DNA from 2 places in the Turicibacter sp. TJ11 genome. Region 1 is predicted to be linked to the other one. Evidence: riboswitches for the same ligand, from Rfam matches in the RefSeq annotation. Region 1 holds a riboswitch; the other holds the start of a gene.
What was found. A riboswitch is a leader RNA that binds a small molecule or an ion and turns the genes downstream of it on or off. The one in region 1 is predicted to bind S-adenosylmethionine.

Region 1 (5,203 bases):
ATGACGATTCGAGAGGTTTTGAATCCATGCTTTTTAAATTTAGAATCAAAAAGAGTGCCGCAGTGCTCGCAATGAGTCGGTTGATAGGATAGAATGCCCTTAAAAATAAAGCTAGTGACACCCTTCATCTTAACTTCTTCTAAATAATCTTTCTCAAATGTGATATGTTTGTCTTTAATGTTTAAGAGTTTTCTAGTAAAATATGAGTGGGACATCAAACTCAATCCTTTCAATTTTTTCTTAGCCGATAACATTGTAACAGGACAGAGACGAGATGTCTCTTTTTTATGCCATGAAAAAAGGCGCTGCTCCATTAGCAACACCAAATATTATAGAACCTTTTATGATTATGGTAAAATAAAGAAGTATTGAAAGAGGGGATAAGATGATAGGTATATATTTATTATTGATTGTATTAATTATTTTAGTCATATTAGTACTAATTAAAGAAACGCCAAATAGAGAAACACGTCAGTATTCATTGCTTGAACAACAAGTCAAACACGTGATTGATGAGCAACAGCGAATGGAAAAAAGATTACAACAGTCCAACTTTCAAATGTTAGATACGGTCAGTCAAAATAATGAGCGTGTTTTAGAGCGCTACAGTCAGTTTGAGCGAACGATTCGTCAGCAACTTCATCAACATAGTACATTAGTGACAGAGGAGTTACAACGTGATTTTGAGAAGTTAAATGGACGAATCGAAGTTAACTTAATGCGAATTAATGATAAAGTGAATGAACGTTTAGATCAGTCATTCAGTAAGACAAATGAAACATTTCAAAATATTTTAGTTCGTTTAGCTAAAATTGATGAGGCACAAAAAAAGATTGAAAATTTATCAACCGATATTGTTTCGTTGCAGACTTTATTAACAGATAAAAAAAGTCGTGGAACCTATGGAGAAGTTCAGTTATATCAAATCTTAGCATCCGTGTTCGGAGAAAAAAATGATCGCTTATATCAAACGCAGTATAAGCTTTCTAATGCGACAATGGTAGATGCCATTTTATTCGCACCAGAACCGCTTGGAAATTTACCGATCGATTCAAAATTCCCGTTAGAAAATTATCAACGAATGATGGATAAAACATTAATGGAAGTGGAACGACAGATTGCAACTAAACAGTTTAAACAAGATGTCAAGAAACATATTGATGACATTGCCAGTAAGTACATTACACCAAAGGAAACATCCGATCAAGCGATTTTGTTTTTACCCGCTGAGGCAATCTTTGCAGAGATTAATGCGTATCATGTGGATTTAATTGAATATGCTCAGCATAGAAGAGTTTGGCTAGTTTCACCGACAACGTTGATGTCTACTTTAACAACGATTCAAGTGATTTTAAATAACTTAGAACGAGATCGACATGCTTTAGTGATTCAACAAGAATTAAATAAACTCGGAGAAGAGTTTAGACGATATAAAGATCGCTGGGATAAGCTAAGTCGACATATAGACAGTGTTTCAAAAGATGTCAAAGAGATCCATATTACAACTGAGAAAATTGGAACAAGATTTGATGCTATCTCAAATGTCGAACTAGATTTCAAAGAATAAGTGTTAGTAATTGACAAATAAAACGTTTATTTTTATAATAAAGAGGAAAGCTAAAAAATAAATACAATAATATACTCTTATTAAGAGCGATGGAGGCATAGGGGCCTGTGAAGTCGCGGCAACCTCCCTTTGACGGGAAGGTGCCAACCCAAGCGAGTTTAACTCGAGCAATAAGAGGGTTTGAATCAGTTATTCAAGTCCGCTTATAGCGGACTTTTTTATTATATTTGGCTTATGGGAGTTGTTATCATTAAAGCGTTAATTAGACTTGATTATTAAACTATTGACGTATCATTGATTAATACTTAACTTGCCAGTTGTGAATTTTATCTGATCATTTGGATAATGTTTCTTGAAGTGTACAATATAAAGGAAGAATGATTGATTTTGTTAATAAAAAATTAACCGACCCTAGCGTTATCTTTAAATAGTTCATTAAAAATATAGAGTATCCCTTAGTGTAATAGAAGGAGGACAATTATGACAGAACGTCGTTTATTTACATCAGAATCTGTAACAGAGGGGCATCCAGATAAAATTGCAGATCAAATTTCTGATTCAATTTTAGATGCTATTTTAGCTAAAGATCCTATGGCTCGTGTAGCTTGTGAAACATCTGTTACGACAGGATTAGTTTTAGTATTTGGGGAGATTACTACTTCTTCATATGTTGATATTCAAAAAGTTGTTCGTGAAACGATTCGTGAAATTGGTTATGATCGTGCGAAGTATGGATTTGACGCGGATACTTGCGCAGTATTAACAGCAATCGATGAACAATCAGCTGATATTGCCATGGGAGTTGACCAAGCATTAGAGGCACGTACTGGAACAATGTCAGATGAAGAAATTGAAGCAATCGGAGCTGGTGATCAAGGATTAATGTTTGGGTTTGCTACTAATGAAACAAAAGAATATATGCCATTACCTATTTCATTAGCACACCAATTATCACGTCGTTTAACAGAAGTTCGTAAAAACGGAACATTAAGTTATTTACGTCCAGATGGTAAAACACAAGTGACAGTAGAATATGATGAAGCAGGAAAACCAGTTTCTATTGATACTGTCCTTATTTCGACTCAACATTCACCAGAAGTTAGTCACGAAGAAATTGAAGCTGACATTAAAAAGCATGTGTTTGACGTTGTTTTACCACAAGAGCTTATCACAGAAAATACACGTTATTTAGTAAATCCAACAGGTCGTTTTGTGATTGGTGGACCACATGGAGATGCAGGATTAACAGGACGTAAGATTATTGTTGATACATATGGAGGATACGCCCGACATGGTGGTGGAGCTTTCTCTGGAAAAGATGCAACTAAGGTCGATCGTTCAGCGGCTTATGCCGCACGATATGTGGCTAAAAATTTAGTTGCAGCGGGATATGCTGATAAAATTGAAATTCAATTATCTTATGCTATTGGAGTAGCGCAACCAACTTCGATTATGGTTGATACATTTGGAACTGGAAAAGTATCGGATACTAAAATTGTAGAAGTGATTCGTCAAAACTTTGATTTACGTCCAGCAGGAATTATTCAAATGTTAGATTTACGTCGCCCAATTTATAAACAAACTGCTGCGTATGGACATTTTGGACGTACAGATGTAGACTTACCATGGGAACGTTTAGATAAAGTTGAAGTGTTAAAAGCTCAACTTTAATATAAAAAACCTGATTCATTTAGTGAATCAGGTTTTTTATATAACTGAGAATGATATATTTTTAGTTCGTTCTTTCGCTAGTGATCAAGGAATAGGTGCTTCGTTACTAATCGCAGGTAACTTATCAACATTTATGTTCGTATGAAACCAAGGGATTAATTAAGATTTATCCACAGTAACTAAAGATATTTTTGTTTTCCATTACTATGAAAAAAGATATTCGGTGATAAACAACATTTTTTTTAGATTAGATGATATAATATAATGTAAAATGAAGTTTTAGTATTTGAAAGGAAGTGCCTCTGTGCGTAAGAAGGTATTGTTGATTATTAATCCAACTTCTGGACGTGGAATGATTAAGGATTATTTACTTCTCATCGTCAGTCAATTAAGTGCAGCCGATTACGAAGTCGTTGTTTATCCAACGAAAGCTAAGTATGACGCGGTTGAGAAGATGAAGGAAGCTAGAGGATATGATTTAGTTATTGCCAGTGGTGGAGATGGAACATTAAATGAAGTAATTACTGGGTTGATTGAAGCAAACGCAACAACACCAATTGGTTATATTCCAACAGGCACAACTAACGATTTTGCGATGACGCTCGGGATTCCTAAAAATATTCCCAAGGCTTTAGAGTTATGTATTCAAGGAAAACCAATGTCTATCGATATTGGTCAATTTGGGAATCGATATTTTACTTATGTTGCAGCTTTTGGAGCATTTACAGATGTGGCTTATGAAACACCACAACCAAGAAAAAATATGTTAGGTGGATTAGCTTATTTAATTGAAGGGTTACTAAAGTTACCAACCATTCAATCTTATAAATGTAAAATTACATATCGTGATGGATTTTTAGAAGGTGATTATATTTTTGGAATGATTTCTAATTCAGATTCAGTTGCTGGAATTAAAAATGCATTTGGAAATCACGCGGATTTAAGTGATGGATTATTTGAAGTGACATTAATTCGTGCACCAAAAAATTTAATTGATATCCATCGAATACTCAATGATTTCTTAAATACTCAGTACGATCCAGAATATGTTGTTACTTTCAAAACCGATCGTATGACTGTTGAAAGCGAACAAGATGTGAAGTGGACACTCGACGGTGAAGATGGTGGAATTATGAGGAGTGTCAAAATCAAAAGTCTTCAAAGAAGAGCGCAGATTTTATCTTTAAAGCCGTAATTTCTTAAACTAATCTATTTATTATTGATAAATTTTTACTAATCGCCTTACTAAAAACTAAAGAGTTTGAAAACTTAACTTATAGTTATGTAGCCATTAGATATAGACTTTAACATTTTAAAGAACTTAATAAAATTAATAGGAAGTCTTGATTTGGATGATTTTTGATAGATTAGATGATTACTGAAAATAGAACATATTCAAATAAATGTTATTAAAATGATCGGGAATTAACTGATCATTTTTTATTTTAATAGACGTGATTTCATTAATTAAAAATAAACTAGTACACTGATTCTAATTTAAGAGCGTTGCTAAATATTTTTTATCGTTAATTGATAACTAAACAAGTTTTATCTGAGTGCTAAGTTTGGGAATTCCTTTATTTGATATGTTATAATAAGAATGAATATTTTCTATGGAGGGACTAGAGTAAATGAAGAGAATAGGCTTATTAGTCATTGGACTAACGCTTCTTTTATTAGGAAATCAATCCTCAAGTTGTGCACAAAGTAATCGGCCGGTTGTTACAGTAGGATATTATGATTATGAGCCATATTTTCAGTTAGATAGTAAAGGGAATGTATCTGGAATTTATCATGATATTATTCAACTCATTGCCAAAGATTTAGGTTTTTCAGTAGACTATCAAATGATTAGTGTGAATGATGCTGTTGAGCGATTAAAAAATAATGAATTAGATTTAATTATAGGCTTACACTTTACTAAAGATCGACAAAATAACTTAATTTATAGTGATACGAGTATTG
Region 2 (5,203 bases), 420 kb from region 1:
TTCCATGAGTCAGGATTATGGCAATATGCGCATCGAAGTCCGCATCCTTGTACAAAGACAATAAATCTAAGTCCTGGGCCATCAACTGTTCCAAAAGATTCTACTGAGTGTATATATCCATTCATACTAATCACCTTATCTTCTCATATTAACCAATTACATTTTTTCGTGCATTGTACGGCTAATTACATCTAATTGTTGAGCACGTGTTAATTTAATGAAGTTTACAGCGTAACCAGATACACGAATTGTTAATTGTGGGTATTTTTCTGGGTGCTCCATTGCATCTAATAAAGTATCGCGGTTAAATACGTTGATATTTAAGTGATGTCCTTTTTTAGCAACATAAGCATCCATGATTGCTACTAAGTTTTTATTACGTTCTTCATCTGTACGTCCTAATGATTTAGGTACTAATGAGAATGTATTTGAGATACCATCTTGTGCAGATTCAAATGGTAATTTCGCTACTGATGACATTGAAGCGATTGCTCCATGTGAATCACGTCCGTGCATTGGGTTTGCACCTGGTGCGAATGGCTCACCTGCTTTACGACCACATGGTGTTGTTCCTGTTTTCTTACCGTATACAACGTTTGATGTGATAGTTAAGATAGATTGAGTTTGTAATTTTGCACGGTATGGTTTGTGTTTACGGATTTTTGTCATGAATGATGACATAACGTCTACTGCAATTTGGTCTACGCGATCATCGTTGTTTCCGTATTTAGGGAAGTCTCCTTCAACTTCGAAGTCAACTGCAATACCGAATTCGTCACGAATTGGTTTAACTTTAGCATATTTAATCGCTGATAATGAATCGGCTACTACTGATAATCCAGCGATACCAGTTGCTGAAACGCGTTCTGCATCAGTATCATGTAATGCCATTTCAATACGCTCATAGCTATATTTGTCATGCATGTAATGGATGATATTTAATGTATTAACATATAAGTCTGCTAACCATTCCATTACTTCATCGTAACGTTCCATGACTTTGTTGTAATCTAATACTTCATCAGTAATTGGTGCCCAGTGTGGTCCAACTTGTACTTTAGATTTTTCATCTTTACCACCGTTGATTGCATATAATAATGCTTTTGCTAAGTTAGCACGTGCACCGAAGAATTGTAATTGTTTACCAACTTTCATTGGTGATACACAACATGCGATTGCATAGTCATCACCATAGATTGGACGCATGATGTCATCATTTTCATACTGAATAGCTGATGTTTTGATTGACATTTTTGCACAGTATTCTTTGAATCCTTGAGGTAATTTTGTTGACCATAATACTGTTAAGTTTGGTTCTGGAGCTGGTCCTAAGTTATCTAATGTGTGTAAAACACGGAATGAGTTTTTAGTTACTAATGGGAATCCATCAGTTGACATACCAGCGATTGATTCAGTTACCCAAGTTGGATCTCCTGAGAATAATTCATTGTAATCTGGTGTACGAGAGAATTTAACTAAACGTAATTTCATTACGAAGTGGTCCATGATCTCTTGTGCTTCTTCTTCAGTAATAACACCATTTTGTAAGTCACGTTCAATATAGATATCTAAGAATGTTGACGTACGTCCTAAAGACATCGCAGCACCGTTTTGCTCTTTGATTGCTGCTAAGTATCCAAAGTATAACCATTGAACAGCTTCTTTAGCAGTTGTTGCAGGTTTAGAAATATCGAAACCATGTTTTGCTGCCATTTGTTTTAATTCATTTAAAGCACGGTATTGCTCAGAAATTTCTTCGCGTAAACGAATGTTTTCTTCATCCATTACACGTGAAGTATTGTTATGATCTTTTAATTTTTCAGCCATTAAACGATCTACCCCGTATAAAGCCACACGACGGTAGTCACCGATAATACGTCCACGTCCGTAAGCATCTGGTAATCCTGTGATAACACCTGATTTACGAGCTGCACGAATTTCTGGCGTGTAAGCATCGAATACACCTTGGTTATGTGTTTTACGGTATTCAGTGAAGATATGAGATACTTCTGGATCTACATGGAATCCATAAGATTCAGCTGCTTTTTCAGCCATACGAATTCCACCGAATGGTTGTAATGAACGTTTGAATGGTTTGTCAGTTTGGAAACCAACGATTTGTTCTAAATCTTTGTTTAAGTATCCTGGTTCGTGAGAAGTAATTGTTGATACGATTTTTGTATCTAAGTCTAAAACTCCGCCAGCTTCACGCTCAGCTTTAGTTAACTCCATTACTTGCTCCCATAATTTTGTTGTTGCTTCAGTTGGTCCTGCTAAGAAAGAGTCGTCTCCTTCGTAAACAGTGATGTTTTGATTAATGAAATCGCGCACATCGATTTTTTCTTGCCATTCTGTACCTTTAAAGCCTTGCCAAGCTTCCATGATAGTTCCTCCTTATAGTTCTTTAAGAACCTCTCTGAAATTTTAATCCCATTACAAAATTAATTTTATAACAGAATTCTAAATATTGTAAAGGGTTTACACTATACGCATATAACATTTAGTAACTCCCCCTAAACGTTATAACGTATATATCTTTTACAGTTATTATTATATTTCCACCATTGGAAAAAATCAACTTATATACTCTAGTTTTTTAAAAAATATTTTTAAAAATGGGTATAATATTAATTTATACTAAAAAATCCTCTTTTTAGTCATCATATTTTCTATTAAGAGGATCCTAAAATAACCTCTAATTTTATCTTTTAAAAAAACAACGTATCTATTCCTAATAAAATAATAATAATCCCACCAAAAATAGTGGCCTTATTTCCAATGAGATGACCTAATTTTTTACCAAAAGATGATCCTATATAAGAAAGCATAAAGGCTACACCGGAAACTAAGATCGTGGCTAATATTAATTCATTATACATTAACCCATAGGTAATTCCCGCTGCTAAAGCATCTATGCTCGTTGCAATTCCAAACATAGCTAACAACTTAAAGGATAAATCTTTTCTTTTATTTTTTTCAACTTCTTCACATAATTCAGGTTCTCCAAATGACTCTTTTAACATTCTTACACCTAATATGACTAAGATCACTCCTGCAATTAATCGATTATAGGCTGTCACTTGACCACTAACAAATTTTAATGACACAATTCCTAAAATAAATAAAAGACCTTGGAAAAATCCAAAACTCAACGATACTTTTAGACATTCCCTAATTCTATTTGCTGATCCATTCATCCCCAGTGTAATAGCAACAGCAAAAGCATCCATAGCTAAAGCAACAGACATTACCATAATAACTACCAAATAATCCTTCAACGATCATCACCTCTATTTTATATTTCTATTAACTTTACATCTTATCTTGCTTGAGATGAAGATATGATTAAAAAGTTTCCTACTCTTTCGATGTCTATCGATGACTTTCACGTTTTTGTCTCTTTCTTTAAAAAATAATTGACTTTCCAACAAATGGTATTATAATAGTTAATAAGATTTAAAATTTCATATATTTTCATAAAACTCTTATCAAGAGCGGCGGAGGGACAGGCCCTACGATGCCCGGCAACCAATCATATGATATGGTGCTAATTCCTGCAGATATTATCTGAAAGATGAGAGAAAGTGTTAAATTACATCCTTTTATGTAATAGACCTTTCTGTTGATCTAAGCAGAAAGGTTTTTTATTTCATGAAAGAAACTAGGGGAGATAACTGGGAGAAAGGGGAGAAGTTTATGATTGTTCTTAATCAAATCAAAAAGATATTTAATACCGATTCTGGTCCTGTTACTGCTGTTAATTCTATTGATTTATCCATTAGACAAGGAGAGATTTTTGGGATTATTGGTTACAGTGGCGCAGGAAAGAGCACGCTCATTCGTATGTTGAACTTATTAGAGCGTCCTACAGAAGGATCAGTCGTCGTGAATGGAAAAGACTTAACTAAAATTTCTGCTAAAGAGTTACGCCTTACTAGGCAACAAATTGGAATGGTTTTTCAACATTTTAATTTACTTTGGTCACGTACAGTATTTGAAAATATCGCCTTCTCACTTGAAATTGCTGGCGTTAAAAAAGACAAGATTCAGTCGCGTGTACTTGAACTAATCGATTTAGTCGGACTAAAGGGAAAAGAAAATAACTATCCCTCTCAATTAAGTGGAGGCCAAAAACAGCGTGTTGGAATTGCTCGTGCTTTAGCTAACAATCCTAAAGTTTTGCTTTGTGATGAAGCAACTTCAGCACTTGATCCTCAAACAACGGATGAAATTTTAGACTTACTCGTTGAAATTAATCGAAAATATCACTTAACCGTTGTTCTTATTACTCATGAAATGCACGTCATTCAAAAAATTTGTCATCATGTGGCTATTATGGAAAACGGATCAATTATTGAAAAAGGTGATGTATTAAGTGTTTTTAATAACCCTAAACATCTAGTCACTCAACGATTTGTTAAGCAAGTCGTTAGTGAATCGGAATCTTATGAACTAGTTGAAGAGCTTTTAACTAACTACCCAGAGGGAAAAGTAGTGTTATTAAAATACTTAAAGGAAAAAGCAGCTCAACCCTTTATTACAAATGTCATTCGAAACTATCAAGTCGAGATCAATATTATTCAAGGAAAAGTTGTTCAGACTCAAGAAGGTGGTTATGGCTCACTTTATGTTCAATTCCTTGGTCAAGAAATCACTCCTGCTATCAACTACTTAAAAGAAGCTGGAGTAGAAATTGAGGTGATTTCCTAATGTTTGTATCATTAATACCTAATGTCAGATGGGATAAGATGTTAGAGGCTACAACCGAAACGCTTTATATGACAGCTATCTCAAGTTTCTTTGTCTTTATTTTAGGATTAATCCTTGGTTTAATTTTATTTTTAACTTCTAAAAATCAGTTACTAGAAAATAGATGGATTAATAGCTTTTTATCAGCCATTGTTAATATCTTTCGCTCAATTCCATTTGTCATCTTAATTATCCTTTTATTAAACGTGACAAAATTTCTAGTGGGCACCATCCTCGGCCCTAATGCAGCCTTACCGGCATTAATTATCAGTGCGGCCCCTTTTTATGGGCGATTAGTCGAAATCGCACTTCGAGAAATTGACAAAGGAGTTATTGAAGCTTCTGTCGCTATGGGAGCCTCACTTTGGACCATTATTCTAAAAGTCTTAATACCAGAAAGTTTACCGGCCCTAGTTTCAGGTATTACAGTCACCACGATTTCATTGGTTAGTTA

Region 2: linked by a shared signal. The riboswitch ahead of JRC48_RS09580 (methionine ABC transporter ATP-binding protein) and the one ahead of metK (methionine adenosyltransferase) in region 1 are both predicted to bind S-adenosylmethionine.

What each region holds. Positions count from the first base shown of each region.
Region 1 is NZ_CP069349.1:2,413,862-2,419,064, forward strand. Features, by position in the region: gene JRC48_RS11600 (ISL3 family transposase) at 1-215, opposite strand, end outside; gene JRC48_RS11605 (DNA recombination protein RmuC) at 386-1,567, shown strand; SAM riboswitch class I at 1,642-1,744, shown strand; gene metK (methionine adenosyltransferase) at 2,048-3,238, shown strand; gene JRC48_RS11615 (diacylglycerol kinase family protein) at 3,543-4,433, shown strand; gene JRC48_RS11620 (ABC transporter substrate-binding protein) at 4,870-5,203, shown strand, end outside.
Region 2 is NZ_CP069349.1:1,995,472-2,000,674, forward strand. Features, by position in the region: gene pflA (pyruvate formate-lyase-activating protein) at 1-125, opposite strand, end outside; gene pflB (formate C-acetyltransferase) at 157-2,382, opposite strand; gene JRC48_RS09575 (manganese efflux pump) at 2,709-3,278, opposite strand; SAM riboswitch class I at 3,483-3,581, shown strand; gene JRC48_RS09580 (methionine ABC transporter ATP-binding protein) at 3,697-4,710, shown strand; gene JRC48_RS09585 (methionine ABC transporter permease) at 4,710-5,203, shown strand, end outside.